DNA from 4 places in the Mesorhizobium bavaricum genome. Region 1 is predicted to be linked to each of the others. Evidence: predicted binding sites of a transcription regulator. Region 1 holds the regulator's gene; each other region holds the start of a gene.
The links. Region 1 encodes PhoB, which activates phosphate uptake and scavenging genes when phosphate is short. Its sites were predicted from a motif close to TGTCATNNANCTGTCAT; they were not measured.
Positions count from the first base shown of each region.

Region 2: AC1RZR_RS07005 (alkaline phosphatase D family protein) is a predicted target of PhoB. The motif match lies at 3,157-3,173, and genes of this name have one in related genera.
Region 3: ugpB (sn-glycerol-3-phosphate ABC transporter substrate-binding protein UgpB) is a predicted target of PhoB. The motif match lies at 1,801-1,817, and genes of this name have one in related genera.
Region 4: olsB (l-ornithine N(alpha)-acyltransferase) is a predicted target of PhoB. The motif match lies at 5,095-5,111, and genes of this name have one in related genera.

Region 1 covers NZ_CM165566.1:1,739,442-1,747,270, forward strand. The annotation lists gene pstB (phosphate ABC transporter ATP-binding protein PstB) at 1-767, shown strand, start outside; gene phoU (phosphate signaling complex protein PhoU) at 793-1,500, shown strand; gene phoB (phosphate regulon transcriptional regulator PhoB) at 1,520-2,209, shown strand; gene AC1RZR_RS08540 (ROK family protein) at 2,222-3,469, opposite strand; gene xylF (D-xylose ABC transporter substrate-binding protein) at 3,817-4,857, shown strand; gene AC1RZR_RS08550 (sugar ABC transporter permease) at 5,002-6,354, shown strand; gene AC1RZR_RS08555 (ATP-binding cassette domain-containing protein) at 6,366-7,166, shown strand; gene AC1RZR_RS08560 (CHASE domain-containing protein) at 7,386-7,829, shown strand, end outside.
Region 2 covers NZ_CM165566.1:1,427,501-1,435,329, reverse strand. The annotation lists gene typA (translational GTPase TypA) at 1-986, opposite strand, end outside; gene AC1RZR_RS07010 (hypothetical protein) at 1,184-1,465, shown strand; gene AC1RZR_RS07005 (alkaline phosphatase D family protein) at 1,511-3,085, opposite strand; gene AC1RZR_RS07000 (MFS transporter) at 3,256-4,539, opposite strand; gene AC1RZR_RS06995 (TetR/AcrR family transcriptional regulator) at 4,614-5,231, shown strand; gene AC1RZR_RS06990 (hypothetical protein) at 5,277-5,870, shown strand; gene ppa (inorganic diphosphatase) at 5,880-6,413, opposite strand; gene AC1RZR_RS06980 (GNAT family N-acetyltransferase) at 6,527-7,033, opposite strand; gene AC1RZR_RS06975 (TPM domain-containing protein) at 7,152-7,790, opposite strand; gene AC1RZR_RS06970 (TPM domain-containing protein) at 7,800-7,829, opposite strand, start outside.
Region 3 covers NZ_CM165566.1:1,895,804-1,903,632, reverse strand. The annotation lists gene ugpA (sn-glycerol-3-phosphate ABC transporter permease UgpA) at 1-353, opposite strand, end outside; gene ugpB (sn-glycerol-3-phosphate ABC transporter substrate-binding protein UgpB) at 428-1,738, opposite strand; gene AC1RZR_RS09310 (putative bifunctional diguanylate cyclase/phosphodiesterase) at 2,145-4,583, shown strand; gene tlpA (thiol:disulfide interchange protein TlpA) at 4,631-5,320, opposite strand; gene argH (argininosuccinate lyase) at 5,356-6,756, shown strand; gene AC1RZR_RS09295 (hypothetical protein) at 6,827-7,033, shown strand; gene lysA (diaminopimelate decarboxylase) at 7,104-7,829, shown strand, end outside.
Region 4 covers NZ_CM165566.1:2,117,203-2,125,031, forward strand. The annotation lists gene AC1RZR_RS10285 (DJ-1/PfpI family protein) at 1-439, shown strand, start outside; gene AC1RZR_RS10290 (fatty acid desaturase) at 538-1,560, opposite strand; gene AC1RZR_RS10295 (hypothetical protein) at 1,771-2,160, opposite strand; gene AC1RZR_RS10300 (hypothetical protein) at 2,259-2,459, opposite strand; gene grpE (nucleotide exchange factor GrpE) at 2,692-3,327, shown strand; gene AC1RZR_RS10310 (trimeric intracellular cation channel family protein) at 3,430-4,062, shown strand; gene olsB (l-ornithine N(alpha)-acyltransferase) at 4,156-5,031, opposite strand; gene AC1RZR_RS10320 (PAS domain-containing hybrid sensor histidine kinase/response regulator) at 5,216-7,504, opposite strand; gene acuI (acrylyl-CoA reductase (NADPH)) at 7,647-7,829, opposite strand, start outside.

The DNA.
Region 1 (7,829 bases):
AGGCAACCGCCAGCAAGGCCAAGATCGAGGTCAAGAACCTCAACTTCTACTACGGCCAGAGCAAGGCGCTGAAGGACATCACGCTGTCGTTGCCCGAGCGCAGCGTCACCGCCTTCATCGGTCCTTCGGGCTGCGGGAAGTCGACGCTGCTGCGCGTCTTCAACCGCATCTACGAACTCTATCCCAAGCAGACCGCCGAGGGTCAGGTGCTGCTCGACGGCCAGAACGTTCTGGACCGCTCGCAGGACCTCAACCTTTTGCGGACCAAGATCGGCATGGTGTTTCAGAAGCCGACGCCGTTCCCGATGTCGATCTATGAAAACATCGCCTTCGGCGTCAGGCTCTATGAGAAGCTCAGCAAGTCGGAGATGGACGGCCGCGTCGAGCAGGCGCTGAAGCGTGCGGCTCTGTGGACCGAGGTCAAGGACAAGCTCAACGCCAGCGGCCTCAGCCTCTCCGGTGGCCAGCAGCAGCGGCTCTGCATCGCCCGAACCGTGGCGGTGAAGCCGGAAGTCATCTTGCTCGACGAGCCGGCCTCGGCGCTTGACCCGCTGTCGACCGCCAAGATCGAAGAACTGATCGACGAGTTGCAAGCCGACTACACGATCGTCATCGTCACCCACAACATGCAGCAGGCGGCGCGCGTGTCGAAGCAGACTGCCTTCATGTATCTGGGCGAACTGGTCGAGTTCGACCGCACCGAGAAGATCTTCACGTCGCCCCGCGAGAAGCGCACGCAGGACTACATCACCGGCCGCTTCGGCTGAGCTCAGGCATACGAGGGACAGGATCATGGGCGAACACACAGTCGCTTCTTTCGACGAGGATCTCGGACAGATCAGCAGGCTCATCAGTGACATGGGCGATCTCGCCGGCTCGATGGTCGGTGGTGCCACCAAGGCGCTGCTGAATTCCGACAACGCGCTGGCACAGCGCGTTGTTTCAGACGACGCGATCATGGACGCGCGCCAGCGCGAGCTCGATGACCGCGCCATCACGCTGATCGCCAAGCGGCAGCCGATGGCCGACGATCTGCGCCATGTCGTCGGTTCGATCCGCATGGCCGGCGATCTCGAACGCATTGGCGACCTTGCCAAGAACATCGCCAAGCGCGTCGGCACCGTCGGCCTCAGCGTCACGCCGCGCGACCTGTCGCATTCCATTGACGGAATGGCGCAGCTGGTGCTGATCCAGGTGCAGGGTGTCATCGAGGAATATGCGGCGCGCGACGCCGCGGCCCTGGCGAAACTGCGCGCAGACGACGAGCGCATCGACGTCAAATACACCTCCGTGTTCCGCGAACTCCTGACCTACATGATGGAAGACCCGCGCAACATCACCGCCTGCACGCATCTTCTGTTCTGCGCCAAGAACCTCGAGCGGATCGGCGATCACGTCACCAACATCGCGGAGAATGCGTATTATGTTCTGACCGGTACGCAGTTGCCCGCCAATCGTCCGAAGCAGGACGAGACGACAATGTCCGCGCCGGCGGCATGATGACAGGGGTGACCAGTCGATGATCGCGCCACGCATCATGGTGGTGGAGGACGAAGAGCCGCTGGGCGTGCTGCTCCGCTACAATCTGGAGTCCGAGGGTTACCAGGTCGAGGTGGTGACGCGCGGCGACGAGGCCGAAATCCGGCTGCAGGAGAACGTCCCCGACCTTCTGGTGCTCGACTGGATGGTGCCGGCGGTTTCCGGCATCGAACTCTGCCGCCGGCTAAGAATGCGTCCCGAGACCGAGCGGCTGCCGATCATCATGCTGACCGCGCGCGGCGAGGAAAGCGATCGTGTGCGCGGCCTCTCGACCGGCGCCGACGATTATCTGGTCAAGCCGTTCTCGACCCCCGAATTCATGGCCAGGGTCAAGGCGCTGCTGCGCCGCGCCAAGCCGGAAGTGCTGTCCAGCGTGCTCAAGGTCGGCGACATCGTGCTCGATCGTGAATCGCACCGGGTCTATCGCAAGAAGAGCGAGATCCGGCTCGGACCAACCGAGTTCCGCCTGCTCGAGTTCATGATGCGTCATCCCGGTCGGGTGTTTTCGCGCAGCCAGCTGCTAGACAATGTCTGGGGCGAGACGATCTACATCGACGAGCGCACGGTGGACGTGCATGTCGGCCGGCTGCGCAAGGCGGTCAACAATGGCCGCATGCCCGACGTCATCCGTACCATTCGTGGGGCGGGATACGCGATCAGGGAAGATTGACTCCCGTCTGATTCACGCGACGTTCTTGCCGACGATGCCGGATCTTGTGTGAGTGCCAAGCGCGAAAATTTCCTGGTCGACGAAGGTCAGTGCGCGCATGGCGCAGCCTTCGCGGATCAGTGGCAGTTCGTTCGGCTCGGTGTCGAAGGAAATCGATTTCGAGTGCTGGCCGCCTGCGGTCTGGGCAATCGCCTCGCGCAATGCCGGCTCGATCAGGTCGAAGGCCGCGGCGCTGACACCGACCATGGCGACCGGCGCCGGATCGATCAGCGCGAAGAGGCTGCCGAGACCGTAGCCGAGCGCTTCGCCGGCCTTGCGATAGGCCTCGCGCTCGGGTCCATCGCTTTCGCGGGCCGCGGTCGCCAGGGCGCGCATATCGGCGTCGCTGACATCGGCGACTGGTTCTGCGTCCTCACTCATCTGCCTTGCGTTGCGCCAGATGGCGTAGTTGCCGGCATAGGCCTCGACGCAGCCGCGCCGGCCGCAGCGGCACAGCGCGCCGTTCGGCCGATGGATCATGTGGCCGAACTCGCCGCCCGATGAATGGGTACCGGTGAACAGTTCGCCCTTCAGCACCAGGCCCATGCCGATGCCGTGCGACAAAAGGATGGCGATGAAGTCGTCGCGGTAGCGATCAGGGTCGCGCCAGCGCAGCGCCACCGCCATCATGTTGCAGTCGTTCTCCATGGTGGCGGGAATGCCGAACTCGTCCTCGAGTATGTCGGCGAAGGCGATATCGGTGTGCGGCGTGATCGGCGACCACAACATGGCGCGGGCACGCGTGTCGGTGATGCCCTGGATCGCCAGCGCGATGCGGGCGACATTGCGGACGTCGAGATCGGGATCTTCGAGGCGGCGCCGCACGATGGCGACGCATTCGCCGACCAGCGCGTCGCGCGACATGGTCAGCGTGTCGAGCCGGCGCTGTTCCTCGGCGATCACTTGGCCGGCATAGTCGATGACGGCGACGGAGAGGAAGTTCAGCGACAGCACCACGGTCATCACTGCCGCTGCTTCCGGATTGAGGCTGAGGCCGACCTGCGGCCGGCCGCGTTTGAGCGAGCCGGCCTCGCTCGGCTTGCTCTCGGCCAAGATGCCTTCGCCGATCAGGTCGGAGGAGATCGCCGATATGGTCGAGTGGCTGAGGCCTGTGGTCGCGGCGATCTCGGTGCGTGACGGCTGTCCGGCGCGACGCACGGCCGCAATCACCATCGCCCGGTTGCGACGGCGCAGATCGTCGTGGCGGATTCCGACCGACATGTTTTTTCACATCCTCCCGGTCGCTGCAGCCTTTCGTGCCCCCCGAAGGCTGTCAGCGGAGCCTGAAGCGCGAAGCACCTCAGGCCTTGTTTCCGCGCATGTCGCCCAAAACCGCTGCGCACTTTTGGGCGACATGCGCCGATCAAATTCTGGCAGAAGCCTGCCATCCTGTCATTATTTATTCCGGGGCTCGAAAAAAATTCAGAGAGACATCAAAATCCATCAGAATCGATGTTGACAGCGTTCGGCTGTTGGATCAGTATTTTTTCGAGGCTCGAAAAAATAGAGCTTCTGTGCCGGCCTACGGGTCAGTTTGGTCGCGCCATACGCGGCGCAGGGAGGATAATATGAAAAGATTCACAGCCGCCATCCTGGCGGGTGTCGCCATGTCGCTGACGCTCGTGTCGGTCGCGCAGGCGAAGGACAAGGTCATCGGCGTGTCGTGGTCCAACTTCCAGGAAGAGCGCTGGAAGACCGACGAGGCCGCCATGAAGACGGCGATCGAGGCCGCCGGCGACAAGTACATCTCCGCAGACGCACAGTCCAATCCCGGCAAGCAGCTCACCGATGTCGAGAGCCTAATCTCGCAGGGCGCCAATTCGCTGATCATCCTGGCGCAGGATGCCTCGGCCATCGGCCCGGCGGTGCAGAAGGCGCTGGACGAAGGCATTCCGGTCGTCGGCTATGACCGGCTGATCGAGAACAAGGACGTCTTCTATCTGACCTTCGACAACAAGGAAGTCGGCCGCATGCAGGCCCGCGAAGTGTTCAAGGCCAAGCCGGAAGGCAACTACGTCTTCATCAAGGGCTCGGGTGCCGACCCGAATGCCGACTTCCTGTTCTCGGGCTCGATGGAAGTGCTCAAGGAGGCCATCGACAGCGGCAAGATCAAGAATGTCGGTGAGGCCTATACGGACGGCTGGCTGCCTGCCAACGCCCAGAAGAACATGGAGCAGTTCCTAACCGCCAACGACAACAAGGTCGACGCGGTGGTCGCGGCCAATGACGGCACCGCCGGCGGCGTCGTCGCGGCGCTGACGGCGCAAGGCCTGGCCGGCACCGTGCCGGTCTCGGGCCAGGACGGCGACCACGCCGCGCTGAACCGCATCGCGCTCGGCACGCAGACCGTGTCGGTGTGGAAGGACGCGCGCGAACTCGGCAAGAATGCCGCCGAGATCGCCTCGCAGCTGGCCGACGGCAAGAAGACGGGCGACATCGCCGGCGCCAAGGACTTCACGACGCCGGGCGGCAACACCGTCAAGTCGCTGTTCCTGACCCCGGTTGCCATCACCAAGGACAATCTCAACGTCGTCATCGACGCTGGCTGGATCAAGAAGGACGAAGTCTGCGCGGGTGTTGCCGCCGGCACCGTCGCGGCCTGCAACTAATAGCGGCCGAACCTGCTCGATATCAACGCCGCGGCCCAAAGGCCGCGGCGTTTTCTCAAAAGTTTTGTGTTTCCGCATCAGGCGGATAGCTTCTAGGCTGGGTTCCGGCATCCGCGTCAGACGGCAAGCCGGTGGGAGGAAATCATGACCGACACGACGTCCAACCCGCAGGTCGACACCGCGCGCGCGTCGGAACTCGGCGTGGTCGCCCGGTTCCTGAAAGCGACCGAGATCGACACCCGCATGCTCGGCATGGTCGGCGCGCTGCTGATCATCTGGATCGGACTGCACGTCATTTCCAGCCTGCGCCTTGGTGTCAATCCGCTCGATTTCGACAGCCGCACCTTCCTCACGCCGCGCAATCTGTGGAACCTGTCGGTGCAGACATCCGCGGTGGCCATCATGGCCTGCGGCATGGTGCTGGTCATCGTCATGCGCAACATCGACCTGTCCGTCGGTTCCGCCGAGGGCCTGATCGGCATGGTGATGGGCTTTGCGCAAGTGCATTTCCTGGTGCGGTTCGTCGGGCTCGAACTCGGCAATCCATGGATCTGGGTTCTGGCATTGGTCATCGGCCTGGCGCTCGGCCTGCTGATCGGCGCCTTCCAGGGTTTTGTCATCGCCTATCTCGAAGTGCCCGCCTTCATCGTCACGCTGGGCGGCCTGCTGGTCTGGCGCGGTGCCGCCTGGTGGGTCACCAGCGGCCAGACGGTGGCGCCGCTTGACGCCACTTTCCAGCTGATGGGCGGCGGACCGGCGGGATCGATCGGTGCGACCTGGAGCTGGGTTGTCGGTATCGTCGCTTGCCTTGCCGTGGTGTTTGCGCTGTTCAACGGCCGCGTGCAGCGCAAGCGTTTTCGGTTCCCGCTGCGGCCGATCTGGGCCGAGACGCTGCTCGGCGCCGTCACTTGCGCCGTCATCATGGGTGCGGTGTGGCTCGCCAATTCCTATCCATGGCCGATCGGCATCGTGAACAGATACGCGGCGGCCAACAACATCACCGTTCCCGAAGGCGGCCTGTTCATCGCCCATGGCATCGCCATACCGGTGCTGATGGCGGTCGCGGTCGGGCTGGTCATGACCTTCATCACCAACCGCACCCGCTTTGGCCGCTATGTCTTTGCCATCGGCGGCAATCCGGAGGCTGCCAATCTCGCCGGCATCAACACGCGCTGGATCACCATGAAGGTGTTCATGATCATGGGCGTGCTGGCGACGATCGCCGCCGCGATCTCCTCGGCCCGGCAGAATTCGTCCACCAACGTGCTTGGAACGCTCGATGAACTGCTGGTCATCGCGGCCGCCGTCATTGGCGGCACGTCGCTCGCCGGCGGTTCGGGAACGATCATCGGCGCCATGCTCGGCGCACTTCTGATGCAGTCGCTGCAGTCCGGCATGGTGCTGCTCGGAGTCGACTCACCCCTGCAGAGCATCGTCGTCGGCGCCGTGCTGGTCATCGCCGTCTGGCTCGACACTGTCTATCGCAAGCGCGTCTAGGAGGCATGGCCATGACTGACAAGACTGATCCCGCCGCCACCGCGCTGATCGACATGAGGAACATATCGATCGCCTTTGGCGGCATCCGCGCCGTTGACGACGCCTCGATCGATCTTTTCCCCGGTGAGGTCGTGGCGCTGCTCGGCCACAACGGTGCCGGCAAGTCGACTTTGATCAAGATCCTGTCCGGCGCCTACAAGCGCGACTCAGGCCAGATCTTCGTCAATGGCGAGGAGGCATCGATCTCCAACCCGCGCGACGCCAAGAAATACGGCATCGAGACGATCTACCAGACGCTGGCGTTGGCCGACAATGTCGATGCCGCCGCCAACCTGTTCCTCGGCCGTGAACTGATGACCGCCTGGGGCACGCTCGACGACGTTGCGATGGAGGCCGAGGCGCGCAAGGTGATGGGTCGGCTCAATCCCCGCTTCCAGCGCTTCAAGGAGCCGGTGATCAAGCTGTCGGGCGGACAGCGGCAATCGGTGGCGATCGCGCGCGCGATCCTGTTCAACGCCCGCATCCTGATCATGGACGAGCCGACGGCGGCACTTGGTCCGCAGGAAACAGCGCAGGTCGGCGAGCTGGTCAAGCAGCTCAAGTCCGACGGCATCGGCATCTTCCTGATCAGTCACGACATCCACGACGTGTTCGAGCTTGCCGATCGGGTCTGCGTCATGAAGAACGGCCAGGTCGTCGGCACCGCGCACACCACCGATGTGACCCAGGACGAGGTGCTCGGCATGATCATTCTGGGCAAATGCCCACCCGGCGCCATTCCGGGGCCAGGCGCGCTGAAAATCGCCGCCTAGAGCCTGTTCGAGTATGATCATTTCCGAAACTTGGGACTACTCTTCGGGATCATGCTCCGGCCTGCCGGCAGGCAGTATCGCCCTGGCCGGACGAGCATGCCGGTCGCAGGTTGCCGGTCATGTGATATGCCAGCTGTCATGATGGCTTGGCCTTGCCATTGTGTTGGCACGGCGACTTGCCCATAAAGGTCCGACATTGCCCATGGACCGCATCATACGTTGAAGAAGCTTTTTCCAATCGTCGCGTTCATCGCCGTTGCGCTGATCAGCATGACGATGGCGGGGTTTGCCTATTTCGCGACCCAGGAGGCCGCACGCATCAAGTTCGAAGCAACGGCCGACGATGCGCTCAACCGGATCGAGAGCCGCATCGACCTGCATCTGTCGCTGCTGCGGTCGACCCGGGCGCTGTTCGATGCCCGCAACGGCGATATCTCCCAGAACGAGTTCAAGGCGTTCTTCAACGCACTCGATGTCGACAACAATTTCGCCGGCTTGCGCGGTATCGGCTTTCTCAGGCTGGCCAAGGCCGGCGACGAGGCTGCGGTCGAACGCGATATGCTGCACGACTGGGGTGTCAGCCACCCAATCTATCCTGATACCACGCAGCCCTGGCGTACCCCCATCGTGCTGTTCGAGCCGCTGGACCCGTCCAACCAGACC
Region 2 (7,829 bases), 310 kb from region 1:
ACACGGCTGGTCACTTTGTCGCCTTCGGTGCCGGCCAGCGGGCTGTCGTTGACCAGGAAGGACATGGTCACGGTCGGCGGATCGATCGGCTGCGCATGCAGCGGTTCGGTCACCGCCGGATCGCAGAACGTATCGGCGACGGTGCCCTTCGACAGGCCGGCGATGGCGACGATGTCGCCCGCTTGGGCTTCCTCGATCGGCTGGCGCTCGAGGCCACGGAAAGCCAGGATCTTGGAGATACGGCCGGTCTCGACCAGCGTGCCGTCATGGTGCAGCACCTTGACCGGCTGGTTGGACTTCAGCGTGCCGCTCTCGATGCGGCCGGTGATGATGCGGCCAAGGAACGGATTGGCTTCCAGGATGGTGCCGATCATGCGGAACGGACCGGGATGCACGGTCGGCGCCGGCACATGCTTGATGACGAGATCGAACAGCGGCGCCAGGCCCTGGTCCTTGGGGCCTTCCGGATTTTCGGAAACCCAGCCGTCGCGGCCTGAACCGTAGAGGATCGGGAAGTCGAGCTGCTCGTCGGTGGCGTCGAGCGCCGCGAACAGGTCGAACACCTCGTTGACCACTTCGACATGGCGCGCGTCCGGACGGTCGATCTTGTTGATGACGACGATCGGCTTCAGGCCGACCTTGAGCGCCTTGCCGACGACGAACTTGGTCTGCGGCATCGGTCCCTCGGCGGCGTCGACCAGCACGATGGCCGAATCCACCATCGACAGGATGCGCTCGACCTCCCCGCCGAAATCGGCGTGGCCGGGGGTGTCGACGATGTTGATGCGGGTGTCCTTCCAGTCGACCGAGGTCGCCTTGGCCAGGATAGTGATGCCGCGTTCCTTTTCGAGGTCGTTGGAATCCATGGCGCGTTCGGCGACGCGCTGATTGTCGCGGAACGACCCGGATTGCCGGAGCAATTGGTCGACGAGGGTGGTTTTTCCATGGTCGACGTGCGCGATGATCGCGATATTACGAATTTTCATGTTCTGGTCTCGGAAGCGTTGCGGGCAGCAGGCCAAAAGGCGCTGCCTCTTTCGGTTGCGCGGCTCATACAGGGTTTTTCGCAGTTGCGAAAGAGGCGGCGCGACACCAAATACTCATCAAATCTTAAGCATCTGCGTGTGAGATGATTTTGTTAACCAAGGCGGGAACCTTTCGGGTCCCGGACAGTTCGAACGTCATGACCGATAAACTCAACCGATTTTGGCCGCTCATCGCGTCCGCTGCCTTTGCCGTCCTGCTGGCGGTCAACGCCGCGCAGTCGGCTGCGGCGCTGAAAGAGGCACGGCCTGCCTTGCCGTCCGATGCGCCGTCTGCCGAGCAGGTTTTCGCCGACGCCCCCGACGGCGTCGACCCGATGGTGACCGGGCCGGTCAGCGCCTCCTTCAAGCAGAGGCAGGACGCCGCCAACTGCGACAGCGCCGTCTGGCCCAACATCCCGATGGTTTGCTACCCCGATTGACGACCGCCGGCAGCGGTCGTCATTGCAGAGATGACGAAGGTCGGCTTAGGCAGACCGCACAGGGTCGAGCGTGACCTTGTAGAGTTCATTGTCGTCGCGATCCATCAGCCGCACCGTCATCTGCTCGCTGGCGCCGTTGATATCGACCAGCCCGAAGAATTGCAGGCCGGCCGACGGCGGCAGGTTCTGGCCTTGCTCGGCGGTCGGCGCCTTGATGAACTTCAGCTCCGGACCGAAGGTCATGTCGAAATCGTTCGGGCCGAACGTGCCGGCATGGATCGGACCCGAGACGAACTCCCAGAACGGATTGAAATCCTGGAACTGCGCCTTGTCGGGATTGTAGTAATGCGCGGCGGTGTAATGCACGTCGGCGGTCAGCCAGACAGTGTTGCTGATGCCGGCGTTCTTGATGAAGCGCAGCAGGTCGGCGATCTCCAGTTCGCGCCCCTTGGCCGGGCCGTTGTCGCCGTTGCTGACCGCTTCCGCGCCGGCCTTCTTGGTGGCATCGTCCCAGACGACGAGGCCGAGCGGCATGTCGGCGGCGATGATTTTCCAGGTTGCCTTCGAGTTGGCCAGTTCGCGCTTCAGCCACTTCGTCTGCTGTTCGCCCAGCATCCGCGATTGCGGCGTCATTTCGGTCTGCATGTCCGGACCGTTGGGGCCGCGATAGGACCGCATGTCGAGGAAGAACACGTCGAGCAGCGGCCCGTAAGCAATCTTGCGATAGACGCGGCCGGGCTCGGACGGTTCGTAGCGGATCGTCGTCATTTCATGGAAGGCGCGCGCCGCACGTGCCGCCAGCACATGGATGGATTTCTCGGTGTAGCGGGTGTCGGCGCTGAGATCCTTCGAGTCCGACCAGTTGTTGAGCACCTCGTGGTCGTCCCACTGGTAGAAGGTCGGGCAGATGGCGCTCAGGCCGAGCACGTTCCTGTCCATCATGTTGTATTTCCACTGGTCCCGGTATTCGTCCAGCGTCTCGGCGACCTTGCGCTTGCCATCGATCAGCACGACGTTCTTCCACTTGCCACCGCCGGGTAGTTCGACCTCGTCCTTCATGGCGCCGTCGGCATAGATGGTGTCGCCCGAGTGCAGAAAGAAATCAGGCGTGTGCTTGCCGATCGTGGCGTAGGTCTTCATGCCGGTCTCGTCGATGCCCCAGCCCTGGCCGGCGGTATCGCCCGACCATGCGAACTTGATGTCGCGCCTGGAGGCGGGCGCGGTGCGGAAACGGCCGGTGATCGGTTCGGAGAGGGCGTTGATATCGGCAAGATCGGCGGCCGTCATGCGGTAGAAGATGTCCTGGTCGGAAGCGAGGTCGGTGAGCAGCCGCTTGGCCGTATAGTCGCTGGCCGGCGAGGTATCGAGCGGCGCCAGGCGGACGGCATCGGTGAAACTTTCGGTCGATGACACTTCGAACATGACGCGCGATGGGCGATCGGTACGCGTCCACACCATGCCGCTGGTGGCATCGACATCGCCTGACTGGACGCCATGGGTAAAGCCCGGGCGCTGGTTGGCGCGTGAATAGTAAGGCAGCGCCAGGCTGGAAGCACCGACCAGGCCAACGGCGCTGGCGGAGGTGACGAAAGCGCGACGGGTCATCGAGAGCTTGTTCATGGCTGTCTCCTGGATGGCTTGAAAATTGCCACCAAAGTCCAGCGTCAATGTTTCAGGCGCATCTCGAAATCATGAAAGTTTTCTGACGATCAACAGCGCGTGGTGGCTCGCCCGGACGGCGAAGCTCCGATCCCCCACGTGGGGGAGATCGGCAGCTTGACCGATAGCACCTACGCCGTTTGCGGTTCCGGATCGAACGCCGGGCGGCTGGTGTTGATCAGCAGTGAGATACAGGCAGCGGCGATCGCCGTCATGCCGGCGATCAGGAAGGCCAGCTCATAATTGCCCTGCAGCTCGCGCATCGTGCCGCCGAAGGCAGCCGCGGTGGCTGCACCGATCTGGTGGCCGGCGACGATCCAGCCGAACACGATCGGCCCGCTACGGTCGCCGAACGCCTCGTTGGCGAGCCTCAGCGTCGGCGGCACGGTCGCGATCCAGTCGAGGCCGTAGAGCACGGCGAAGATGATCAGGCTGGTCGCCGAGAAGCCGGAATAGGGCAGGTAGATCAGCGACAGGCCACGGATGCCATAATAGACGCCGAGCAGCTTGCGCGGATCGAAACGGTCGGTGAGCCAGCCCGACAGCGTTGTGCCGATCAAGTCGAAAATGCCCATCATCGACAGCAGGCCGGCCGCCTCCACCTCGCCGATGCCCATGTCGCCGCAAAACGCGATCAGATGCGTGCCGACCAGTCCGTTGGTGGTGAAGCCGCAGACGAAGAAGGTGGCGAACAGGTACCAGAACACCCGTGTGCCGGCGGCGCGGCGCAGCGTCGAGAACGTATGCGCGAGGAAATTGCCTTGCGATGCTGGCGGCGTCGGCGGCTTGTCGTCGGCCTCGGCGCCATAGCGCACCATGCCGATCGAAGCCGGCCGCTCCGGCACCAGCAGCCAGACCAGCGGTATCAGCGCCGCTGTGGCGATCGCAACCGCGATGGCGACCGGCTGCCAGCCACCCGACTGCGCCAGCGCGGCGATCAGCGGCAGGAACACCAGCATGCCTGAGGCACTGGAGGCTGACATCAACCCCATGACAAGACCGCGATTGGTCTTGAACCATCGATTGACGATAGTGGCCCCAAGCACGCTGGCGACGGCGCCGGAACCAATGCCCGAGAACACGCCCCACGTGATGAACAGATGCCAGGGCTTGGTCATCAAGAGGCTGAGCGCGGTCGAGCCCGACATCACCACCAGCGAGGCAAGCAACGTGCGGCGCAACCCGATGCGCTCCATCAGGGCTGCGGCAAATGGACCGGTGAGGCCGTAGAGCAGGATGCCGACGCCGGCGGCCAGCGAGATGATGTCGCGCCGCCAGCCGAAACTGTTCTCCAGCGGCAGCATCATGACGGCAGGCGCCGAGCGCAAGCCGGCCGCGACCAGCAAACAAAGAAAGATGACGCCGACCACGACAAAGGCGTAGCGCTGGCCAAAGGGACGGAATTGAGCTATCATGTTACTGACCGGTACGTTGCAGGGGTGTGAACATCAATACGTACCGATCGGTAACACGTCAATCGAGTTCCATGATGCCAACGGACAAAAATATTGAACTGACCATCAGCGACGGTCATGCATCGGCGCCGCCGAAAGCCGCCAAGAAGATCCTCGATGTCGCCTACGACCTGTTCTACCGGCGCGGCATCCGGGCGATCGGCGTCGACGAGATCGTCCGGCGCGCGGGCGTCACCAAGCCCAGCCTCTATCGCAGCTTTCCGTCCAAGGATGAGCTGGCGGCCTCCTATCTCAGGCAATACGACCAGGAATACTGGGAGCGTTTCGATGAGGCGGTCGCCGCTCATCCCGGCGACCCGCGCGCCCAGATCAAGGCTTTCCTGACCCGCATCGGCAAACGCACGCAGATGGCGGAATATCGCGGCTGCGGCATGACCAATGCGGCGGTCGAATATCCCGAACACGGCCATCCGGCCCGTGTGGTCAGCGAGGCCAACAAGCAGGAGCTGCGCCGACGGCTGCGCGCCATGGCGGTTGTGATGGGAGCGCAAGACCCTGACACGCTGGGCGACGGCCTGCTGCTCCTGATCGAAGGCGCCTATATCAGCGGCCAGTTGTTCGGGCTCGGCGGCCCGGCGCAGTCGGTCGCCCGCAACGCCGACCTGCTGATCGAAGCGAGCTTGAAGAAATAGCGTTTGGCGCTACGCTGCGTTGGCTTGCAACGGAGATCGGCCGCCATGCGTGCCATTCTGATCGCGCTTGCCCTCGCCGGCCTGTGTCAGGCGGCTCATGCCGACGGCATTGCGAGCGCCTACACCGATCTCGACTGGAAGAAGGACTGCGTGACCTACGCGCAGGCCGAGGAAGGCGACGGCGACTGGGCCGATCTCGCCTGTTCCGGCTATCGCGGCTATCCCGTGCTGGTCGCCTATGACGACGCCCGTGAATCGCTTTTCTATGGGTTTCCGCCGGGCGGCGACTTGACATCCGTCTGGGAGAGTTTTTCCGGCTTCAATTCCTCCGGAGCCAAGGTCGAGTGGCGCATCGAGACCAACGGCGACAAGGCTGTGCCGTTTGCCGCCATCCACCGCCGCTCGATCAGCAATCCCGAGGACCAGAACAAGCCGACCGAGGTGCTGCTCGTCGCCAAGGTCGGCCAGATGGAGGCCCGCGACGGCTGCACGGTCGGCCTGGTGCTCGCCACCGGCAATCCCGCCGCCAACGATCAGGCGCGCAAACTCGCCGACGAGAAAGCCCGCACGTTCGCCTGCGGCAAGGACAAGCACACCGTCATCGGCGACGTGCCGGCTTTCGGCCGCGTCGATAACTGACCAGTCGGGCTACTTGCTCGCCTTGGCCCGCTCGATCGCGTCGACGATCATCTTCTTGGCATATTTGGAATCGTGCCAGCCTTCGATCTTGACCCATTTGCCGGGCTCGAGATCCTTGTAGTGCTCGAAGAAGTGCTGCACCTGCTGGCGCGTGATGTCGGGCAGCTGGGTGTATTCGGTGACGTTCTCGTAGCGCAGCGTCAGCTTCGGCGACGGCACGGCAATGATCTTTTCGTCCTGGCCGGCATTGTCTTCCATGATCAGCACGCCGATCGGCCTGACATTGATGACGCAGCCCGGCACCAGCGCGCGCGTATTGCAGATCAGCACGTCTATGGGATCGCCATCTCCCGACAGCGTGTGCGGCACGAAGCCGTAATTGCCGGGGTAGCGCATCGAGGTGTGCAGGAAGCGATCGACGAACAGCGTGCCGGCCTCCTTGTCCATCTCGTACTTGATCGGCTCGCCACCGATCGGCACCTCGATGATGACGTTGACGTCCTCTGGCGGATTCTTTCCGCTGGCTATGGCTTCAATGCGCATGGCTTTGTCCCTCTTATCGATGAAACGATCGATAGCGGGCGCTGCGGCGCTGCGCAATGCGGCGAATGGTGCTGGATACGGTCGACGAACGCAGTGGCCGGAAGGCCGGGCTGTCACTCCCAGACGAAAGCGACCTTCTTCAGCGCCTTCTGCTCGAAGATTTCGACACCCTCGGCAACATCACGGCCGCCGGCGCCAGCATAGAAGGCGAGCGCGTTCTGGTTGTCTTCCAGCGCCCATACCACCATGCCCTTCAGCCCGTGATCGGCCAGACGCGCCCTGGCTGCCGCGAACAAACGGCTGCCGAGCCCGATGCCCTGATATTCCGGGCGCAGGTACAATTCGTAGATTTCGCCTTGCTGCCGCAGTTCCCGGGCGCGGTTCTTGCCGATCGTCGCATAGCCGGCGATCTGGCCGCCGATCTCGACGACCAGAACGGTGGCGGCGCGGCGAATGGCATTCGCCCACCAGTCGGCGCCGCGGCGGTTGATCATCGACGTCAGGGTACGGTGCGGAATGATGCCTGAATAGGCGCCGCGCCAAGCCTGCAGGTGCACCTCGGCGATGTCACCAGCGTCGCGCGGCTCGGCCTTCCGGATGTCGATCGTGAGCGTATTCATGATTTGTTAACCATAAACCCGCATCGCCCGATTGCAAGAGTCAGGGCGACCTGCCGATCGCTTTCTCACAGGCGATCATCGCCTCAATGAGGTGCCTTCGATGCCGTCTTGGAAAGGCTCATATCTCGACGAGATGGTCGTCGAGCTCGTTGGCGTCGCCCGATGTGACCGGGAAATGCTCGGCCAGCACCGCCCCCACCGAGTCGACCGCCTTGACGAAGCCATCGGCAAGCCGGTCGTCGCCGGCATGCGCGGTCAAGTCGCGGACGACACCATCCCAGACATGCTGGCCGACCTTGGCATCGATGCCCGAGTCGGCGACCACCTCGGCGTAGCGCTCCGCGATCGAGACGAAGACCAGCACGCCGGTGCGCGCCGTGGTGCGGTGGACGTTGCGGGCAAGGAACTGCTTGATCGCATTGGCGTGCGCCGACTGATAGCGCAGCCGCCTCGGCACCAGATGGATGCGCAGGCCGGGCAGCGCCCACAACAACGCCAGCACGCAGACCAGCGCCAGCAGCTGGGCGATGACGAAATGCGGCAGCCGGATCGACAGCCACCAGGCCTCCAGTCCGTAGCCGACGGCAAGGCTGACGATCAGCATGCCTGCAGTCGCCATGAAGGCGGCCGGGAAGAAGAAGCCGTCGCTGGCATGCGCCACGACGCAATAGATCTCGCCATCGGTCCCGGCTTCGGCAGCGCGGATCGCCGCGGCGATGCGCTCATGGTCTTGCGGGCTGATCGGTCGTGTCACCATGATCTTGTCTCACCAGCTTCCTGAGGAACCACCACCACC
Region 3 (7,829 bases), 160 kb from region 1:
GGCGCCACCGCATACGGCCAGATCATCAGCGTGCGATAGAGTCCTTTGCCCCGCACCACCTTCTCGGCCATGACGGCAACCAGCAGTGCCACCCCCATGGCGACGATCGCGGTCGCCAGCGAAAACACCACCGTGACCTTGATCGAATTGAGGTAGGCCGGGTCGGCCAGCACCTTTCGGAAATTGGCAAGCCCGACGAACTTGCTCTTCAGTCCGAACGGGTCTTCTCTGAGCATCGATTGGTAGAGCGCCTGACCGGTCGGCCAGTAGAAAAAGATCAGCGTAATGGCGAGTTGCGGCGCCACCAGCAGGTAAGGCAGGGTCTTGTTGGGAAAGGCGACGCGTGGAGACAGGGTGATTTCCCTCGCTATTCAGGAAATCGTCCACGCGAGTCTGCGTGGACGAGATTTAACTGAGACAAATCGCTTCAGTTCCCGATCGCTTCCTGGATCGCCTTGTTGCCGCGTGCCACCGCGTTGTCGAGCGCCTGCTGGGCAGTCTGCTGACCGGCCAGCATCTTCTCGAACTCCTCGTTCTCGATGTCGCGCACCTGCGGCAGGTTGACAAGGCGCACGCCCTTCGAATTCTCAGTCGGCGCCTTGCCCAGCATCTGCAGGATCGGCGTCTCACGACCCGGGTTCTTGTCATAGAAGCCGGACTTCTTGGTGGCCTCATAGGCAGCGAGCGTCACCGGCAGATAACCCGACTTCTGATGCAGATATTCCTGCACTTCGGTCTTGGACAGGTAGGCGAAGAATGTTGCAACGCCCTTGTATTCCTCGTCCGATTTGTTGCCGAACACCCACAGGCTGGCGCCGCCCGGCGTGGTGTTCTGGGGTGCGCCCTTGGCGTCGCTATCATAGGGAAGCTGGCCGATGCCATAGTTCATGCCTGACTTGGCAATGTCACCAAGGCCACCCGACGATTCGGTGAAGATGCCGCATTCGCCGGCAAGAAAGATCTGCTTGGCTTCGGAGGTGCGGCCGCCATATTTGAAAGTGCCGTCCTTGGCCAGGTCGGCGATCGCTTGGAAATGGTTGACGAAGATCGGCGCATTGATCTTGAGATCGACGTCGGTGCCGGCAAGTCCGTTCTGGTTGGTGCCATAGGAAACGTCGTTCCAAGCAGCGAAGGCCTCAAGGTGGATCCAGGTCAACCAGGTCGAGGTATAGCCGCAGGAGGCTGCGCCGCTCGCCTTGATCTTCTTGGCGTCTTCCCACACCTCGTTCCACGTCTTCGGCGGGTTGTTCACATCAAGCCCCGCCTTCTGGAAGATGTCCTTATTGTAGTAGAGGATCGGCGACGAGGAGTTATACGGGAAGGACAGCATGGTGCCGTCCGGCTTCGAATAATAGCCGACGATGCCGGGCAAATACTGGCTCTTGTCGAAGGTCATGCCGGCGCTGGTCAGCACTTCGGCCACCGGCTTGATCGCGCCTTCGGCGGCCATCATGACGCCGGTACCCACATCGAACACCTGGATGATGTCGGGCGCTTGACCCGCACGAAAGGCAGCAATGCCGGCATTTAGCGTCTCGGGATAAGTACCCTTGAATACAGGAAGGATTTCATAGTCGCTCTGGCTGGCATTGAAATCCTTGGCGATCTTGTCGACCACCTCGGCATTGGCACCGGTCATGGCATGCCACCAACTGATCTGGGTGACGGCGAAAGCGGAGGTGGTGGAAAGCATGGTCAAGGTGGCGGCAACACCGGCCGCGAAGCCGAACAACTTCATGTTTCATCTCCCGTTTGTCATTGGCGAAAGGGGCACTCCCGCAAAGGCAATATGTGTCGGCCATGACAATCGGACAACGGTTTTATTGCTGTTTTGTGAACTTCATACCCGGCTAAACTAGCGTTCCCTCGGGCCGGAAAGACCACGGACAGAAAATACCAAGCCGGCTCAGCGATCAAATGAGCATGGTAGAGCTGTCGACGACCGCCGACCGCTTTGCGCTCAGCCTGATGGGCCCATTGCCGCCTCGACCAGCCGCCTGGCATAGCGTGACGAGCCGCCCTACCCTGGAAAGCACGCCAGGGTTGCAGGGTACTTAATCGATCCTTCAACGGCCAAGCGCTAATCAATCACCATCATATTATCATATTGCCTTCTTCATTTCCGATAGATCAGGTTAGAGAAGATGCTGACGGTCTACAATTGTATCGTCAACGAACACGATCTGAGACTGGTCGCGCTCGCCGCGTTGATCTGCGGGATATCGTCCTTTTCTGCCGTCAACCTGCTTCACCACGTCGGCAGATCGACAAATCGAAACCGGCTTGCCTGGTTGATGATTGCGGCGGCGTCGACCGGCTTTGGTATCTGGGCAACGCATTTCATCGCCATGCTTGCGTTCACGCCGGGAATACCCAACGCATACAACCCGGAACTCTCCGCGCTCTCGCTTGCCGCCGCCGTCGTCCTGACCGCCGGCGGCATGTGGGTCGCCACATTGCGCAACGGGCTCGACCATTATCTCGTCGGCGGCGCCATTCTTGGCGGTGGCATCGCCACCATGCACTACATCGGCATGGCGGCATTCGAGGTGCAGGGCCGGATTGAATGGAACCCTCTGCTGGTGGCGGTCTCCTTGCTGGCGGGGGTAACGCTTGCCGCCCTGGCACTCGTTGTTGTCCTGCGTCGCCCATCGCTGTCTGCGACACTGGGCGGCGCGGTGCTGTTGACGCTGGCGATCTGCACCTTGCATTTCATCGCGATGGGCGCGGTGTCGATCGTCCCGGATTCCTCGATCGAGATATCGCCATACACGATCGAGCCCACTTCGCAGGCCTTTGCCGTAGCGGCCGCCAGCCTGGTGATCCTCATTCTCTCGGGCACGGCACTTTGGATCGATCTGCGCTTCCGCCGCCAGAAGCTCGAGGCCGACCGCATGCACGGTCTGGCCAACGCCGCCGTGGAGGGGCTGATCGTCTGCGACGGCAACCGCATCATCAGCGCCAATGACAGCATGGCGAAGCTGACGGGCATGGCAACCGTGACGCTGAACGAGATGCAGCTTGACGACCTCTTCGGGTCCGATATGTCCGGCTTCGGCGAGCAGCCGCATGAGGCCGAATTGCGCGGCCACGACGGCACGGGCATTCCCGTCGAGCTGATCGCCAGGACCATTGACTACTGTGGCAAACCTCACAACGTGATTGCAGTCCGCGACATTCGCGAGCGCAAGAAGGCGGAACAGGAGATCCTGCGCCTTGCCCATTTCGATCCATTGACCGGACTTGCCAATCGCCGCAGCTTTTCCAGCCGGCTCGAAATGGAAATCGTTACGATGGGCCGGGTCAGGAAAAGCGGCCACCTGGCGCTTCTGCTGCTCGATCTCGACCGGTTCAAGGAGGTCAACGATTTGTACGGGCACGGCGCCGGCGACGCCATGCTGCAGAAGGTTGCGCATTGCGTCACCGGCATTCTTCGTCAAGGACAGATGGTTGCGCGGCTGGGCGGCGACGAATTCGCCATCATCGCCCCAAACCTGACCGACCCGTTGGAGGCCGGCCGCATCGCCAACGCCGTGCTGAACGCGATGCGCGAGGAAAACAGGCTGTCAGTCGGCGGCGGCCTCGTGTCAGCCAGTATCGGCATCGCGCTTTATCCATCGGATGCCGAAAACCAGGCCAGCCTGATAACCCACGCCGATACCGCACTCTATCGGGCCAAGACCGAAGGCAAGGACACATACCGGTATTTCGAGGCCTCGATGGGGGCCGAGGCCCGCGACAAACGCGTGATGGAGCACGAACTGCGCCAGGCCGTCGCGCGCAAGGAGTTTTATCTCGTCTACCAGCCGCAGAAGGAGATCAGCAGCGGAAAGATGGTCGGCTTCGAAGCCCTGATCCGCTGGCGGCATCCAACGCGCGGCGACGTGCCCCCGACGATATTCATTCCGGTGGCCGAAGACAGCGGAGCCATCGGCCAGATTGGCGAATGGGTGCTGACGGCGGCCTGCGAGGAAGCCGCCCGCTGGGAAAATCCACTGACGGTGGCCGTCAACGTCTCGGCGGTGCAGCTTCACAATCCGAATTTCAGCCGCAAGGTCCACGAGACACTGCTGAATTCCGGTCTTGCGCCGGGCAGGCTGGAGCTGGAGATCACCGAGACCGCGCTGGTGAAGGATATGCCGCGCGCGCTGGCGACCTTGCGGCAGGTCAAGGCGCTGGGCGTGCGCGTGGCCATGGACGATTTCGGAACCGGCTATTCCTCGCTTTCCAACCTTCGTGCCTTTCCCTTCGACAAGATCAAGATCGATGGCTCCTTCATCAAATCCGTCGACAAGAACGGTCAGGTCGCGGCAATCGTGCGCGCCGTTCTGGGGCTTGGTCGCGGCCTCGGCCTGCCGGTTCTGGCGGAGGGTGTCGAGACGCTCGGCGAACTGAAATTCCTCGATGCCGAAGCCTGCGAGATCGGCCAGGGCTACTATATCGGCAGGCCCGGCCTCATCGAGGAATTCGGCGACCTGACCGGTGTCGTCGCACCCAGGGTCGGCAATGACGCCGCCGGCGAGCGCGACAGAAGCGTCCTGGCCTTCGCACCCGCGCCTGCACTCGGTCTGAACAGGGCCTAAGGCGGTTCAGTGTTTGAAGCGCACCACCCGTTTAGACGCGCCGCGCTTTAGAGGCTTTCGGGCTTGAGCGCCGTCTCGACCAGCCGCTTGGCGTCCGGCCCCGACCATTCGGCCGGGCCATTCATATGGGCGATCAGGCAGCCCTCGCCGTCGATCAGCATGGTGACGGGAAGACCAAGCGCCAGGCCGCGCGTCTTGAGGTCGTTGAACAGCGTCATCGTCGAATCTCGGTAGTAGCCGAGCGTCTCGACGCCGGTCTCGCTGAGGAACTTCTTCGGCTTCACATCGTCGCCGGCATCGACATTGACGGCGATCACCTGAAAGGCATCGCTGCCCTTTTCCTTCTGCAGCGCATCGAGCGCCGGCATTTCGGCACGGCACGGCGCGCACCACGTCGCCCACAGATTGAGCAGCACCGTCTTGCCGGCATGATCGGCGAGCGTCATCGGCTTGCCGTCCGGACCGTTGAAGGCGAGCGCCTTCAACGATTGCGGCGGATCGGCCGGCAACAGCGCGGCAACCTCGCCAGTCGCCGAGGCCGCGATCTTCTTGGCGCGGTCGCTCTTGGCGGCACAGGCGACATCGTCCTTGCTGTCGCCGATGGCCACTTGTGCCGGTGCGTTGTTGCCAGACCGGCTCTCGCTGACATATACCGCGACCGCGCCGGCCAGCACGCCCGCCACCAAAGCGGTGAGGATCAGGCGCGGGGCCGGGAAGAATCTATTACCGTCTGCCATTTTCTCAAAACTGCTCCGAAGCACGGGTTATAGCGATGAGCGACAAGAAGACCAGCAACCAGATGTGGGGTGGACGTTTTGCCTCGGGTCCGGCCGCGATCATGGAAGCGATCAACGCGTCGATCTCGTTCGACCGCAAACTCTATGCGCAGGACATCCGAGGCTCGATCGCCCATAGCGAGATGCTGGCGCAAACGGGCATTATTTCGGCGGCCGATCAAGAAAAGATCGCTCACGGGCTGAACACGATTCTGAAAGAGATCGAAGCCGGCACGTTCGAGTTCTCGACCCGGCTGGAAGACATCCATATGAATATCGAGGCTCGCCTCGCCGACCTGATCGGACCTGCAGCGGGCCGGCTGCACACCGCCCGCTCGCGCAACGACCAGGTCGCGGTCGACCTGAGGCTGTGGGTCAAGGACGAGTGTTTTCGCGTCGCCGAGGCGTTGAAAGGGCTGATCGCGGCGCTGCTGGCGCGGGCCGAGGAGCATGCGGCGACGGTGATGCCCGGCTTTACCCATATGCAGGCGGCGCAACCGGTGACCTTCGGCCATCACTGCATGGCCTATGTCGAGATGTTTTCGCGCGACCTCTCGCGCGTCCGCGACGCGATCGAACGGATGGACGAAAGCCCGCTCGGTGCCGCGGCACTCGCCGGCACCAGCTTCCCGATCGACCGCCACCAGACGGCCAAGGCGCTCGGCTTCCGCGAGCCAATGCGCAATTCGCTGGACAGCGTTTCGGACCGCGATTTCGCGCTGGAGTTCCTCGCTCTTGCCGCGATCTGCGCCACGCATTTGTCGCGGCTCGCCGAGGAGATCATCATCTGGTCGACGCCGCAATTCGGCTTCGTCAGACTGTCGGACAGCTTTTCCACCGGCTCGTCGATCATGCCGCAGAAGAAGAACCCCGATGCCGCCGAACTGGTGCGCGGCAAGACCGGCCGCGTCACCGGCCATCTGGTCGGCCTGCTGACGGTGATGAAGGGCATGCCGCTGACCTATGGCAAGGACATGCAGGAAGACAAGGAATCGGTGTTCGATGCCGCCGAGACGCTTGACCTGATGCTGGCGGCGATGACCGGCATGGTCTCGGACATGACGATCAACGCTGCGGCGATGAAAAAGGCCGCCGGCTCCGGCCACGCGACCGCCACCGACCTTGCCGACTGGCTGGTGCGCACGCTCGGACTGCCGTTCCGTGAGGCACATCACGTCACTGGCCGGGCGGTGGCGCTGGCCGAAGAGAAGAAGGTGGGGCTGGAGAGGCTTTCGCTGGAAGACCTGCAGTCGATCAATCCCGGCATCACAGGGGATATATTTTCGGTGCTGGCGGTGCAGAACTCGGTCAAGAGCCGCACCAGTTTCGGCGGCACCGCGCCGTCGGAAGTCAGGAAGCAGATTCGCGGCTGGAAAAAGCGCATCGCAAAGGCGTGAACCCGGGGTGCAATACGCTGAGAACTCGGCTAAAAGCGGCGGCTGGAAAAAGTTTCGGACGGATGGATCGATGACCGGAAGCAGGATTTTGGTGACGCTGACGCTGCTGGTGGCGATTGCGGCCGTCTCGGCTTGCGGCAGGAGGGGCGGTCTCGACACGCCCTATGAGGCAGCCGTCCAGGCGCGCAAGGATGCCTCGAAGGCGCACCAGCCTGTGCCGCCGGAGCCGGAAAAACCGGTTCAGGACAAGAAGTTCTTCCTCGACCCACTGATCTAGCGCCGATGAGACCGCGGGGAGTCTTTCCAAACCCGGTCCCATCGTGCTCCAACTTTCCGGAACCACTCTCGTGAACCATTTCGACTACCGCGACGGCGTGCTGCATGCCGAGGACGTCGCGATCCCTGATATCGCCGCACAGGTCGGCACGCCGTTCTACTGCTATTCGACGGCCACCCTGACCAGGCACTACCGGGTGTTTGCCCAGGCCTTCGCCGGGCTCGACGCGCTGGTCTGCTACGCCATGAAGGCCAATTCCAACCAGGCAGTGCTGCGGACGCTGGCCAGGCTCGGTGCCGGTGCCGACGTGGTGTCGGAAGGCGAATTGCGCCGGGCGCTGGCCGCCGGCATCCCGGCAAGCAAGATCCTGTTTTCCGGTGTCGGCAAGACCGCGCGCGAAATGGACTTCGCCCTCGCCGCCGGCATCCTTTGCTTCAATGTCGAATCCGAACCTGAACTGGAGCTGCTGTCGGCGCGTGCCGCGGCACTTGGCAAGGTGGCGCCGATCTCGCTGCGCATCAATCCCGATGTCGACGCCAAGACCCACAAGAAGATCTCCACCGGCAAGGCCGAGAACAAGTTCGGCATCCCGTGGCAGCGGGCGCGCCAGGTCTATGCCCGGGCCGCAAAGGTTCCGGGTCTGAAGGTCACCGGCATCGACACCCATATCGGCAGCCAGATCACCGAGCTGCAGCCCTTTGACGACGCCTTCGCCCTGCTTGTCGATCTGGTCGGCGCATTGCGCGCCGATGGCCATGCCATCGAGCATGTCGATCTCGGCGGCGGCCTCGGCATC
Region 4 (7,829 bases), 380 kb from region 1:
AAAGCCGGGCCACGACTACATCCTCAACAAGACCTTCGCCGAGGTGAAGCCGGACGAGTATGATGCCGTCTATGCGGCGGGGGGGCGCGGGCCGGAATATATCCGCATCGACAAGCGGGTGCAGGCGCTGGTGCGGCATTTCCACGAAGCCGGCAAGCCGATCTTCACCATCTGCCATGGCGTGCAGATCCTGATCGCCGTCGACGGCGTGGTGCGGGGCCGGGAAGTGGCGGCGCTGCACTATTGCGAGCCGGAGGTGACGCTCGCCGGCGGCATCTATATCGACGTGGCGCCGACCGGCGCCCATGTCGATGGCAATCTCGTCTCAGCCAAGGGATGGCCGGGCCTGTCCAATTTCATCCGCGAATGCCTGAAGGTGCTGGGCACGGAAATCCGCCACGGCGAGATCCTGATGCGCGACGAGCGCCAGGCGGCCTGATCCAATTCCCGGAAAAGTGTACGGTTTTCCGCCCGGAATTGCGTCGAAAAGACATCCAGGAGTTGCCAATGCCGCCGCGCCCATGGTGCGGCGGCTCTTTATGCCGCTGCCCGGGCCTCGCGGAACGACACCAGCTTGCGGCGGTTTTCGTCCCACAACGCCAGTTTGACGCAACGCAGGCTGTCGAGCAGCGTCACGCGGCCGATGCCGCGCAGTTCGGGATAATCCCGCAGCACTTCCTGCAACCGATAGCCCGGCACCTTGGCGGAGAGGTGGTGGACATGATGAACGCCGATGTTGCCGGTGAACCAGTTCAGGACCGGCGGCAGGTCGTAGTAGGACGATCCGTGCAGGGCGGCATGCTGGAACTCCCAGTCGGCATCGTTTGCCCATTCCGTCTCCTCGAACTGGTGTTGGACGTAAAACAGCCAGATACCGGCCGAACCGGCGAGGATGACGATCGGCAGATGGACAACCAGGAATGCGCCGGGGCCGACGAACCAGATGAGGATAGCTGCAGCAACCGCAATGCCCAGATTTGTGGTCATTGACGATACCCAGGGCGTCAGGCCGCCCCGCATCATGCCGATGGGCAGCCTTTGCTCGAAGATGAACAGCCAGATCGGCCCCAACCCGAACATCACCAGCGGGTGGCGATAGAGACGGTATGCAAGGCGGCCTCGCCATGACATTTGCCGGTATTCGGCAACGGTCAGCGTCCTGATGTCGCCCATGCCGCGCTCGTCAAGATTGCCGGCGCTGGCATGATGCGTCGCGTGCGCGCGCCGCCAGCAGTCGTAGGGCGTCAGCGTCAGGATGCCGAGCGCGCGGCCAATCCAGTCGTCGGCATAGCGGTTGGCGAAGAAGGACCCATGGCCGCAATCGTGCTGGATCATGAAAATGCGCACCAAAAACCCGGCGGCGGGCAGGATCAGGACCAGGCCCCACCAATGGCCATAGGCATAGGCAGCCGAGGACAGTCCCCAGAGCACGGCGAACGGAATGAGGGTGATGGCGAGTTCGACGGCGCTGCGGCGCCTGTCAGGCTTCTTGTAGCGCGCCAGAATCTTAAGCCAGGCGCGCTTGCTGTTTGCGGCCGCCTCAGGGGAAATCATGTTCATCAGGAAGCATAGGCGGGGCGCCCCGCCACCGCAAGGCAAGCTCACGCAAAATTACTGTGCGTAATTGTCGCGTGGCTCAGCGGTCGAGCCAGCCAATCGGAGCTTGATCAGCGTGTTGGTTCACCCCCGAGCGGTGAGCTTTGAAGCGTCGCTGAGGCCCGCTGCTCTCTCTGTCGCTTGAGCATCGGGTTTTCAATTGGCGGCCGGTCTCTACTCGCGGTCGAGGATGGGACAGCCACGCTCGGTTCCAAAAGTGACGCGCACGCGGTCGCCGTCCTGTCTGCCGCGGACCGTGATCTCACGGCGGCCGACGGACTCTATCCTTGCCCGACGGATGCCCATTCGCTCCGCTTTGTCGAGAGCCCGGTCTTCCGTGCAGCCTCGCCACTGACGGCGGTCGTGGCGCTCTCGGCGATCGTCACGGCGGATGTCTTCGCAATCGTTGTAGTTGGGATCGCAATCTTCCAGGAGTTTCAGCCGCGGGCCGTGTTTGCCCAGTTCCAGCTGCAGACTGTCCGCCTGTGACGGAAAGGCCACCAATGTGACGGCACCGAGGCCGACAAGCGCCGACAGCAATGAGGTGATCGAAACCTTGCGCATTAAGTCCTCCATGTGAACCACACCGCATCTGTCATTAGATGGTTCGGTTCTGTCAGGCTATTGCCGATAGAGGTTTGCTGACAAGATTGGTCGTTGGGTTACTGTCGGCGCCAGCCGGCGTCACCGTCCTCCGCGCCGTCGAGGCGGTCGAGCAGCTCCCTGAACCGGTCGGGAATGTCGGCCTCGGTGCGGAAGGCCGGCAAGGTGCGCAGAAAGCGCGTCACCGTCTCGGCGCCGAACTGCCTCCTGACCTCGGCGGCCAGCCCTTCTCCCTTTTCGCCTTTGTTGCGGGTCATCATCTTAAATCCTGTGTCGGCTTCGAAACTCCTCCAGCAAGGGAATGGTTCCCGCATCACGTGGCAAGCAAAGCCGGCGGTTAGGGTAAAATTTGAATTAAAATCGAAGGACCTTGCCATTCCTAGTCCTGCCCCGGCCGAGAGCCTCCACTATCGCTTACCCCTTGATTTTTGGCCGCCAAACCTCGATATCGGGCTCAAAATCCACATCATTCGAGATTGACGGGAAACGGCGATGAGCGACCAGGCAAAAGACGAACGCGCGCCCGATGAAGTCGAGGCAACCGAGGCCAATGCCGAGCGCACGGAAGGCAGCATCGATGGCGACTATGAAGCCCTTGTGCGGCTGCTGAAGGAAAATGAAGAACTGAAGGACCGCGCGCTGCGCGTTGCGGCCGAGATGGAAAACCTGCGCCGCCGCACCGCGCGCGACGTGCACGACGCGCGCACTTACGCGGTGGCGAATTTCGCGCGCGACATGCTGTCGGTGTCGGACAATCTGCGCCGCGCGCTTGACGCCATCCCGGCCGAGGCCAAGGCATCGGGCGATGCCGGCTTCAAGGCGCTGATCGAAGGCGTCGACCTCACCGAGCGCGCCATGCTGTCGGCGCTTGAGCGGCACGGGGTCAAGAAGCTCACGCCGGAAGGCGAGAAGTTCGATCCCAATTTCCACCAGGCGATGTTTGAGGTGCCCAATCCGGATGTCCCGGCAAACACCGTGGTCCAGGTCGTGCAACCGGGCTATTCGATCGGTGAGCGGGTGCTGCGCCCGGCCATGGTCGGCGTCGCCAAGGGCGGTCCCAAGCTTGCCGCCGGCGAAAAGCCGGTCGAGCCGGGGCCTGTCAATGAGCAGGCCGAGAAGGATGCCTGAACGGACAAGCGAATAGCGAATAGCGAGTAGCAATAAGGAAATACGCAATAGCGGCTTCGTGCTATTGCCTACTCGCTACTCACTCTTTTCATCGTTCGCTTCATGAACCCGATCGCGCTTCTCGACTATGCCGGTGTCGCCGTCTTTGCCGCGACCGGGGCGCTTGCCGCTTCACGCAAGCAGCTCGACATTATCGGTTTCCTGTTCCTGGCCAGCGTCACCGGCATCGGTGGCGGCACATTTCGCGACCTGATCCTCAACGTGCCGGTGTTCTGGGTGGGAAACCGCGACTATGTGCTGATCTGCGCGGTGGTGGCCGTTGTGGTGTTCTTCACCGCGCACCGCGTCGAATCTCGCTACAAGCTGCTGCTCTGGCTCGACGCCATCGGGCTTGCCGCGTTTTCCGTGATGGGCGCGGCCAAGGGACTTGCCATCACCGGCTCGCCGGCGGTGTCGGTGATCACCGGCATGCTGACCGCCACATTCGGCGGTATCCTGCGTGATCTTCTGGCCGGGGAGCCTTCGGTGCTGCTGAAGCCGGAAATCTATGTCACGGCCGCCCTCGCGGGTGCCGCCATCTTCACAGCAGGCGATGTCGCCGGCTTGCCACAGATTGTTTCAGGATGGGCCGGCTTCGCCGCGGCATTCGCCGTGCGCGGCGGCGCGCTTCGTTTCGGCTGGGCGTTTCCCCCCTACAAGAGCCGGCCCGGCCGGCGGCCGGAAGACATCCCGTGAAAAGAAGGGAATAGCGAATAGGGAGTAGCGGATAGTGGCTGTTGCCGCGCAACTCCCGCCACTACTTCCTATTCGCTATTCGCTATTCGCTATTCACGCCGCGAAACGCTGGGCTTCCCCGCCATAGTAGTTGACGTAGCGGGCGCCGATTTCCTTGACCGGCATCACGACGAACACGTCGACAGTCGAGAATTCGCGGTCGATGACGCAGCCATCGCCGATGCGGGCGCCGACGCGCAGGTAGCCCTTGACCAGCGGCGGCATCGCCGCGATCGCAGCCTTGGCGTTGACCGCCTCGATCGGCATCAGATCCATCGAACAGTAGCGTCCGGACACCGCGCGCACGTCCCAGGCGGAATTCGTCCGGCAGTGGTGGGCGAGATAGGTGAGCGCCTCGGCATGCGCTGCCGGCACGGTGCCGTGGAAGGAAGCGCAGCCGGTCATCACACCGATTTCATAGTGGTTGATGTAGGCCCAGATACCTTGCCACAGCGCCTCGATGGTGCGCTTCGAGCGGTATTCCGGCAAAACGCAAGAGCGGCCGAGTTCCAGAAAACGCTGGCCGGGGTGACGGGCGATGAGCTTGGTCAGCTCGAATTCGCCTTCCGAGTAGAACCCGCCAGCGGCGGCCGCGATTTCTTGCCGCAGCAGGCGATAGGTGCCGACGATGCGGCGATGTTCGGGACCGGAGAGCGAGGTATCGAAGACAAGCAGATGGTCGCAGAGCGGATCGAACCGGTCGGCGTCGCGGCGATCCTGCGCCTGGAACAAATCTTTCCTGGCGCCAAGTTCATCGTAAAACACCCGGTAGCGGACTTCCTGTGCGGCCGCGATCTCGGCCTCGTTGCGGGCGAGCCGCACTTCGAGATTACCGATTCGGGCGAGTGCTGCGCCCTTTATGACGGAATCGACGTTACGCCCGGCAAGCAAGGCGCTGCTGGCGTTCGGCCGAGTGTCACATTCCGGCATAACTGTATGCACGAGTGATTCTCCTTCGAGCCATCCCTCTTGGCACGGGGATACGGTGTAGGTGCAACAGGATTGTGACAGTACCGTGATACGACGTCGTGGGCAATACTTCGTCGGCTGGCGAATACGGTCAACCGGCTACCTTGCAGGAGGAAACGGACCGGCGCAGAGGAAGAAAAGCGGCTCAGGCCGCGACCTGTCCCTCGACGGCATTGACCAGCGCGTCAGGGTCGAGTGGCTTGGTGACGAAGCCGCTGGCGCCATGAGCCAGCACCGCATGGCGGGTCTTTTCCTGGCTGTCGGCCGACAGCACCATGATCGGCACCGGCGGCACGGCGGTTTCCTCCTCGTGGCGGCGGATGGCGGCGATCGCGTCCAGCCCGTCCATGACCGGCATGTGCAGATCCATCAGAACCACGTCGAACCGGTTCTTGTGTCCGGCACCGGTGACAGCCTCGACGGCGGCCTTGCCGTTGCCGACCACTTTGACGCGGTGCCCGGCCTTCAGCAGCGTGGCGCGGGCAAGCATGGCGTTGATGTCATTGTCCTCGGCGATCAGCACCGACAGTCCCCGCTGGCGGCTGCCGATGGCACGAAGCGCGGGGGCGCCACCCTTTTCCGGCTGCGGCTGGGCTAGGGTGGGAGCATGGCTGCTCAACAGCACACGCAGAAGCGTTCCGCCCCGTACCGGCCTGGCAAGGAAGGTTGCGTAGCCGCTGGCGCGGAACTCGCCGAGCATGCCGCGGTCGGTCGGCGCGATCAGCGTGATGGCCTCGCAGTCGGCGAAACCGCTCTGGCGCAGGCGCTTGAGCAACCTTCCGTCGCTCTCTTCCATGGCCGCGTCGACCAGGAGCACATCGCAGCCGTCGGCGAAGGGCGCCGCCTGCGCGACGGTGGTGGCGATGCCGACCGCGCCGCCATTGGCGCGGATGGTGCGGGCGATGGCATCGGCTTCGACGGCGTTTTTCGACAGGATCACCGCGTGTTTGCCCGAGAGCGCGTTTTGCCGGCTCTGCGGTGCTTCGGTGGCCGATATTGCCGGGATTTCGAAGACGAATTCGGATCCCTGGCCGAGCCGGCTGGATACTGAAATCGTGCCGCCCATGGCCGCCACCAGGCGTTTGGAGATGGCAAGGCCAAGGCCGGCCCCGCCATGCGTGCGCGTCGACGTGCCGTCGGCCTGTTCGAACTCTTCGAAAATGCGCTCCAGGTCCTCGTCATGCAGACCCGGACCGGTATCGGCGATGGTGAAGCAGATGCGGTCGGTGGTTTCGGTGCGTGCGCGTGCGATGCTCACCAAAACGCCGCCGCTGTCGGTGAACTTGATGGCATTGCCGATGAGGTTGAGCAGCACCTGCCTGACCTTGCCCGGATCGGCAGTGATCAATTGCGGCACGTCGGGCTCGACGTGGCAGCCGAGCCCGATATCCTTGGCGAAGGCGCGGGCGGCGAGCAGTTCGATGATGTTGTCGGCGATCTCGCGCACCGACATCGGCTGCGGCTCCGGGTCGAAGCGTCCAGCCTCGATCTTGGAGTAGTCCAGCAGATCCTCGATCAGGGCCAGCAATGCGCTGGCCGAGGTCGAGACGGCGCCGACATAGGTCTGCTGTTCCGGTGACAGGCTGGTGTCGGCCAGCAATCTGGCCATGCCCATGATGCCGTTCATCGGCGTGCGAATTTCATGGCTGACGGTGGCAAGGAAGCGCGATTTGGCCTGGCTGGCATATTCGGCCCGCTCGCGAGCGGTGATCAGTGAGGATTCGGCTCGTTTGCGGGCGGTGATGTCGCGGGCGATGGCGCGATGCGAAGCGGCGCCGCTGTCCTTGTCGCGCACCGACAGTTCAATCCATGAGAACCAGCGCGGACCGCTCGGCGTACGGATGGAGACGTCGGTGGAACTCAGGCACTCATGGTCGGAAAAGGCGGCATCCGGAACGATGCCGACATCGATGCCAAGGTCCGCCAGGGTCTTGCCGGCAAGGTCGCGCTGATCGGTTTCGACGAGGTCCGCGAAGACCTTGTTGGCATAGACGATGTAGCCATCGCGGTCGCGATGAATGACGAGGTCGCCAAGTGCGTCGATCAGGCCACGAAAGCGTTCCTCGCTCTCCTGCATTTCCCACATGCGGTCGGCCAGCGTCTCGATCTCGGCGCGGCTGCGGGCAGTGGTCTCGTCAAGCAGGACCGCGGTACGGTGTACGCTTCGCCTGGCGTGCAGATGCGTGGCAAGGCCGGCGAGGCCGGTTACCAGCAATCCGACGCTGATGAAGATCGGCGCCCCGGTCAGATGCGCCAGGCCGGCCAGCACGACGATGGCGACAAACGTCAGGAGGGGCAGGCCTTCGCGCGTGGAGAACTGCGACTCTGGCACCAGCGGCGGCGCGGTGACAAAGCGCCGCGTCGACGACGGCGGGGTCGCCGCACCGACGTCTTCGCCTGTGTCCGCCTGTTGGCTGCCGGATTCCGCGATCATGCGAAACCCTTGCCAGACAGAGATTATGGAAGATTGCGGCGGATCGTTCGAATTTTAGCGGATCAGCGTTTTCTGCCCCGGCAGCCACGGATTTGCCGGCAGGCGGGGCATTTCCATCCGCCTGCTTCGAGGCCGCACAGGCTTACATATCCACGACGACGCGGCCGCGGATCTTGCCGTCGACGATGTCGTGCGCCGCATCGATGATGCCGTCGAAACCTATGGTCGTCGACAGGCTGGCGAGCTTCTGCAGATCGAGGTCGGTGCCGATGCGCCGCCATGCTTCGAGGCGGACTGCCCTCGGTGCCATCACCGAATCGATGCC